3 regions of the Priestia sp. YIM B13489 genome follow, and region 1 is predicted to be linked to each of the others. Evidence: riboswitches for the same ligand, from Rfam matches in the RefSeq annotation. Region 1 holds a riboswitch; each other region holds the start of a gene.

Region 1 (2,328 bases):
TATATTGGTCAGGGTGGACGACAATTTCTTGGCTGCTAGGATCACAGCTTCTAATGGTTGTTATCTACGTAGCGTTTAAGAAATACGTACCAACTGACGTTGTAAAATTTGCACAGCAGCTTAAATCTGCTTGGTGGCTAGTTGCTTATTATATTATTATGCTTGTTATCTCTTATCTAGGTTCATTTGGTGGAGGACAAGGTGTGCTAAGCAACCCGCTTGACTTAATTTTAATTGCCCTTGTTTCACTTGGTATTTTCTACTGGGCGAAATACACAGGTTTACCAAAAGCAGTTATCGATACAGATGATTAATAAAAAACACGGCATGAATTCATGCCGTGTTTTTTATTTGTAGAGCTACTTACTCTATTTATTTATTTATTTATCAAACAGCCATGTTTTTAAAATAGCAGCATACTCACGAAAGTAGGCTTGAAGTTTAATTGAATTTGGTGTTTTTGCACCTAAAGGATAAACGTCAAAGCCTTGACGTTTGGCAATAATAGAGGCGCGAAATAAATGAAAATCACTGCTAACAAGTACGACTTTTTTGTGTTGAATATCAACTTTCTGTTTAGTAAAAGTAAAATTCTCAAAAGTAGAAGTTGACTGATCTTCTTTTATAATTCGATTCTTCTTAATTCCTTCTTTCCGCAGAAAACGATAGGCTGCCTCTGCTTCAGAAATTTCTTCATCGGATCCTTTTCCGCCCGTTACGATAACTTTTGTTTGTTGATTTGCTTGTAAATAAGATAAGGCCGTCTTTACTCGTTCTTTTAAACTAGGAGACATTTGGTCACCATCTACTTTAGAACCTAAAATGAGCACATAATCTGCGTTTTGTGGAACAGGCTTGTGAGCAGTTTGATACATACAAAAAGATGTGATTGCTATATAAAGAACAAACACGCTGATAAAGACATAAATGATTTTTTTCTTCAACTGTGAGCACCTTCCTAGCTATTCCATAAGATGTTTGGAAAATAATTGTTATTATAGCATACGAGACCCAAATAAGTATAAACACAGTAATATATAATAATAGAAGAAAATCGTTATTGTGAATGGTTATAAAATTCGTTACAATAAAGAATAAATGATTTTAAAAGTGCCTCTAAGGAGGATAATAGGGAAATCGGTGTAAATCCGGTGCAGCCCCCGCTACTGTAAATGTGGATGAACCTGCAAAGACCCACTAGTCAAACTAGGAAGGGTGCAGAAGTAAAATGAAGCATAAGCCAGGAGACCTGCTTTTAAAAACCCCTTATTTTTCGGTGGGAGAAATAAGTCAAGACAATGTGTTAATGAGCGCATGACCAAACCTTGACTTTTACAGTTAAGGTTTTTTTATGTGGTAGGGAGTGGAAAAAGTGAAAAAAGGAAAACCGCTTATGATTCAAGGAACGCACTCAGACGCTGGAAAAAGCATGATTGCTACAGCATTTTGCCGTATTTTTAAAGAAGACGGCTATCAAACTGCACCGTTTAAATCGCAAAATATGGCGCTTAATTCATACATTACAATGGATGGAAAAGAAATTGGCAGAGCGCAAGGAATTCAAGCAGAAGCGGCTGGAGTAGAAGCAACAACCAATATGAACCCTATTTTAATTAAACCTACTCGTGATCATGAATCTCAAATAGTTGTTCACGGAAAACCGCTACGTAATATGTTTGCTTTTCAGTATCGGCAAGAATTTTTTAATGAAGGTTTGAACGTTATCACGGAAGCTTATAAAGAGCTGGCCAATCATTATGATCGAATTGTGATTGAAGGCGCTGGAAGTCCTGCCGAAGTCAATTTGAACGATCGAGAACTCGTAAATATGCGCGTTGCAAAAATAGCAGAAGCGCCTGTTGTGTTAGTAGGAGATATTGATAAAGGTGGCGTTTTCGCGAGCCTAGTGGGTACTCTTCAATTGCTTCCAGATGAACACAAGTCTAGAGTTATCGGAGTGTTAATTAATAAATTCCGAGGAGATTTAGAACTTTTAAAACCAGGGTTGAAGTGGTTTGAAGAATACACGGGTGTTCCGGTTCTAGGAGTTATTCCTTATATGAACAACGTGGAAATTGATGCGGAAGATTCGTTATCACTTAGAAATTACTCAACGCTTGTGAATCCCTTAAAAGAAATTGATATTGCGGTCATCTCGTACCCGCGCATCTCAAATTTTACAGACATCGATCCTTTAAGCTTAGAAGAAGACTGTCACGTGAGGCTTGTAACCAAGCCGTCGCAATTAGGTACGCCTGATTTAATTGTTTTGCCAGGAAGCAAAAATACGATTGAAGATGCTCAGTTTTTACAAGAAAGCGGCCTGGA
Region 2 (2,328 bases), on a different contig from region 1:
AAACCACCGCCCGGCAAATAGTTCGTACTTAAATAATAGCTTGCATCTCCTCTAGGTGCAGTGATAAGACTGTACAGTGCTAAATCCCAATCGTCTTTTGCCATTACATATTCATCGCTGTCCTCAACGAGATGAATCTTAATAGTAATTCCTAACTCTTTCGCATTAGACTGTATAAGCTGAGCAATCAAAGGAAGTTCTGGCAGAGAGCTGTATGTGACAAGAGAGAGCGATAATGGCTTTCCATTTTTGATTGTTTTGTCATTTTTAATTTGATAGCCTGCTTTCTCTAAATATTTTTTAGCAGATGGCATACCTCTTTGCTCATTAGCATTATTATCAGCAAAAGGAAATTGGGATAAAAATGGACCTCGAGCTGCTGCCGCTTGATTGTTCATGATGCTGCTGACAATTTCTTTTCGGTTCAGTAAGGTATCGATAGCTTTTCTTACATTTTCGTCTTTTAATGCGTCATTGGTTTGATTATAAAGTAATAAATGTGTACGCACACTGGGTACTCCACTTACCTTAAAAGACGGATCTGTTTGTAAAGTGCCCAAACTTTCTAAAGGCGGACGATAAATAATATCGGCTGTTCCGGACTGAAGAGCCGCAACTCGCGCATTAGCATCTTCGTTAAATGCAAAGATCGCATTTTTCAATTTTACTTTCCCATTCCAATAATGTTCATATCTTTCTAACTTCACTTGATTTCCTTGATCGAAAGTCAAAACTTGAAATGGACCTGTGCCAATAGGCTTCTTAGCTATATTAGAAACATCAACATCTATAATAGCTGTGTTTGGATGCACTAACTCAGAAGGAAATTTAGGCATTGGTTCTTTTAATGTAATTGTCAGCGCATGACCGTTCGCTTTGATTTCTTTAATATTTAAAGCGTTTTTCATCGCATAACTTTGATCTATCGTTCTTTGAAGAGAAGACTTAACGGCATTTGCATCTAGCGCTTTACCATTTTGAAACGTAATATTCTTTCTTATCGTAAATGTCCACGTAAGACCGTTATCTTCCGTTTTCCACTTTTCAGCAAGCCAGGGCTTTATTTTTAAATCATTGCTGATTTTAACAAGCGTCTCCCCTACTCCCGCACGAACTGCTGTATAATTATCATCCGTATGAGGATCAAGCGTTGCAGATGTAAAATTAAATAAAAACGTCACACTTTTATCCGTTTTCTTTCTTTCTTTTATACTTATGCTCTCTTCATTAGGAGCGCAAGCAGTGAGGCAAAGTAACACAAGAAATATCATAGATACGAGTTTTTTATTATTTATCATTGATTTTTCCACCTTCTATTTTAATACACAAAAAAAGCACTTCTAAAAAGAAGTGCTTGTCTTCAAAACAAATTCAGATAAACGTATCCCTTGTTTATCTTATTTTTGATTCTGCCAAAACACCTCCCTATCCTCGTAGGTTATTGTGTGCTGCGATTTATGGCAGGTCTCCTGGCTTCAAGTCATTGCCTTATACCGCCTTCCCGTCTCTAAATAGACAGTGGCTTTTTGACATAAGGCTCCTTGTTACAGTGGCGGGACCGCTCCGGATTTGCACCGGATTCCCTTTTAAGGCAATTGAAAAACAATTGCCACCATAAAAACTGGTTATTTAATTTAGTAGCGTGCTCTTGAAACTCTAGAAGTAGAAGCTGATGGTGAAACATCTTCATCATCAAATCCAGTAGCAATAACGGTTACCATCATTTCGTCCTTTAAATCTTCATTAATCACGGACCCAAAAATCATATTTAAGTCCTGATCAGAAGCAGACGTGACAATATCTGCTGCTTCCTGTACTTCGTAAAGACTCAGGCTGCTGCCGCTCGTAATGTTCAACAGCACGCCTCTTGCTCCATCAATCGATGCATCTAGCAGCGGACTAGAAATCGCTTTTTTCGCTGCTTCAATTGCCCGGTCTGATCCAGAAGCTCGTCCGATACCCATAAGCGCAAATCCTTGATTAGACATGATTGTTTTTACATCAGCAAAGTCAAGGTTAATCAGCCCCGGAACAGCGATTAAATCTGAAATACCTTGAATACCTTGGCGAAGAACATTATCTGCTTCACGGAATGCTTCAAGCATAGGCGTCTTTTTATCGACAATTTCAAGCAAGCGGTCGTTTGGAATCACAATAAGGGTATCTACCGATTCATTCATCGCAGTAATACCGCCTACTGCTTGCTTCGTACGTTTATTTCCTTCAAACTTGAACGGGCGAGTGACTACTCCAATTGTTAAAGCATTTAGTTCACGGGCAATTTGGGCAATAACCGGAGCTGCTCCAGTACCGGTTCCTCCGCCCATG
Region 3 (2,328 bases), 1.3 Mb from region 1:
ATAAGGCGTTCCGGTTTCAAGCTGGGAAAGCATAATACGCTTGAAGATTTCAATAGCAGGTACTGTTTCTCTTGAAAGCTGTTCATTATTTACACACTCAGCGTAACGAGTGCGGAACGAACCGCTGCCTTCTTCTTCATCATAAAAATCTTCTAACGAGTAGCCCATCAGCGTACGAACTTCGTGAGGATCGAATAAGTGCCAGTCTTCACGTGCCTCTACTTTTTCCATAAACAAATCTGGCAAACATACGCCAGTGAATAAATCATGCGTGCGCTGACGTTCGTCACCATTGTTCAAACGCGCGTCTAAGAATGAAAAGATGTCTTTGTGCCATACGTCTAAATATACGGCAATAGCTCCTTGTCGTTGACCTAGCTGATCGACACTTACAGCCGTATTATTTAGCTGTTTCATCCATGGAATTGTTCCTGATGATACGCCTTTAAAACCTTTTATATCACTTCCTCGGCTTCTAATATGACCGAGGTAGACACCAATTCCGCCTCCATTTTTACTAAGCGTGGCCAAATCTGTATTGCTATCATAAATACCGCGTAAGCTGTCATCAATCGTATCAATAAAGCAGCTAGATAGCTGTCCGTAGCTCTTTCCTGCGTTTGAAAGTGTTGGTGTGGCAACCGTCATATATAGACTAGAAAGCGCCCAATACGCTTCTTTTACTAATGCTGTTCGATTTTCTTTCTTTTCTTGAGACATCAGCGTCATAGCAATGATAAGAAAACGTTCTTGCGGTAATTCGTATACGCGCTTATCATGTGATGTCGCTAAATAGCGATCTGCTAATGTCAACAATCCAATGTATGTAAATAAACGATCGCGTTCAGGAATAATGACTGAAGCAATTTCATTAATTTCTTCTTCTGTATATGTTTTTAATAGCTGCTTATTATAAATGCCGATTTTTGTTAGTTCTTGAATAAGCTGATAAAACGAACCGTACTTCTCTTTTTTATCGTAACCTCGGTTGTCCGCTGCTTTTCGATATAGTTCGTTTAAGTAGACGTCTGCCGCTACGTACGTCCAATCGGGTTCTTCCATTGAAATACGCTCTAAGGCTGCCAAAATTAGGACGTTTGCAACCTTTTCGTCCGTCATATTTTCCTTTACTGTAACAGTTTGAATAACCTTTTCCTCATACAAAGAAAAATCAAGCTGCGTAAATTCTTTTTTTAAACGTTCAATATATGCAGTTAATTCATGTAGAATTGTAGGCTTTAATGTATTCACCATAAATATGGCTCCTCTCTTCACTTCAAAATAAAAAATCGCTCACCGTACCTCGGTGAGCGAATAGAACGAAGATAGAAGAAGACACTAAGTCTTTTCTCAATCCTCGCTCTACCCTCTCACCTCCCGAAGAAGATAAAACGACATAAAAAAGGCAGGTCTCCTGACTTATGCTTCTTTTTACTTTAAGGCCTTCCCATGATGTTTACTCACAGTGGATTTCCTTATTTCATCAGCATTCACAGTTGCGGGGACAGCTTTGGATTTTCACCAAATTCCCTTTTAAGTCTTTTTATCAGACACCTTTTTCACTGGAAAACACAAAATATAGTATTTTATTATGGATTTCAAAACAACATATTGTGTTATGTTATAAACACATTATATAGGACAACTTAGAAAACTATCAACCTATTTTCAAAAATAATTTTGTTTTTTACGATAAAACTCTTCGACTTTTTTCATCAAACTATTCCATCATAACATGTTTTGACACGCTTGATGGAACAATGTGCTCTTTTTAAAAAATTTGTCCTATTTTTCTACTAAACATTGACAACCTCAATAAAAAAACCGTTTTTCATCAAAAAACGGTTGTTAATTATTTGTATTCTTTTTCAAATGCTGTGATTGTTTTGATAAACTTTTTATCAATATCGTATCCTATCCCCGGTTTTCCCTTCACCTTTATTACTCCGGCTTCTACCTCTACTTCGGGCTTAATAATATCTTTTTCCCAATAGCGAGACGACGCAGAAATATCACCTGGTATCGTGAAAGAAGGCAGTGTGGCAAGGGCAATGTTATGAGCTCGTGAAATCCCTGCTTCTAACATTCCTCCAACCCAAAGTTTTACACCATGCTGGGCGCATAAATTATGAATTTGCTTTGCTACGGACATTCCGCCAACTCGCCCGATTTTCACATTGATAATCTTACAGCTTTCTTGTTCGATTGCATGACGTGCATCTTCATAGCTCACAATACTTTCATCTAAGCAAATCGGCGTCTTTATTTGCTTTTGTAACAATCGATGATCAAGGATATCATCAGAACTTAACGGCTGTTCGATCATCA

Evidence for each region. A riboswitch is a leader RNA that binds a small molecule or an ion and turns the genes downstream of it on or off. The one in region 1 is predicted to bind cobalamin.
Region 2: another riboswitch for cobalamin. It lies ahead of nikA (nickel ABC transporter substrate-binding protein); the one in region 1 lies ahead of ACFX4W_RS22710 (cobyric acid synthase).
Region 3: another riboswitch for cobalamin. It lies ahead of ACFX4W_RS15910 (ribonucleoside-diphosphate reductase subunit alpha); the one in region 1 lies ahead of ACFX4W_RS22710 (cobyric acid synthase).

What each region holds. Positions count from the first base shown of each region.
Region 1 covers NZ_JBHZOQ010000053.1:3,282,691-3,285,018, reverse strand. Annotated here, with positions in the region: gene ACFX4W_RS22720 (APC family permease) at 1-314, shown strand, start outside; gene ACFX4W_RS22715 (YdcF family protein) at 381-944, opposite strand; cobalamin riboswitch at 1,092-1,271, shown strand; gene ACFX4W_RS22710 (cobyric acid synthase) at 1,364-2,328, shown strand, end outside.
Region 2 covers NZ_JBHZOQ010000036.1:278,048-280,375, reverse strand. Annotated here, with positions in the region: gene nikA (nickel ABC transporter substrate-binding protein) at 1-1,298, opposite strand, end outside; cobalamin riboswitch at 1,443-1,632, opposite strand; gene ftsZ (cell division protein FtsZ) at 1,635-2,328, opposite strand, start outside.
Region 3 covers NZ_JBHZOQ010000053.1:1,982,814-1,985,141, reverse strand. Annotated here, with positions in the region: gene ACFX4W_RS15910 (ribonucleoside-diphosphate reductase subunit alpha) at 1-1,254, opposite strand, end outside; cobalamin riboswitch at 1,388-1,573, opposite strand; gene menC (o-succinylbenzoate synthase) at 1,853-2,328, opposite strand, start outside.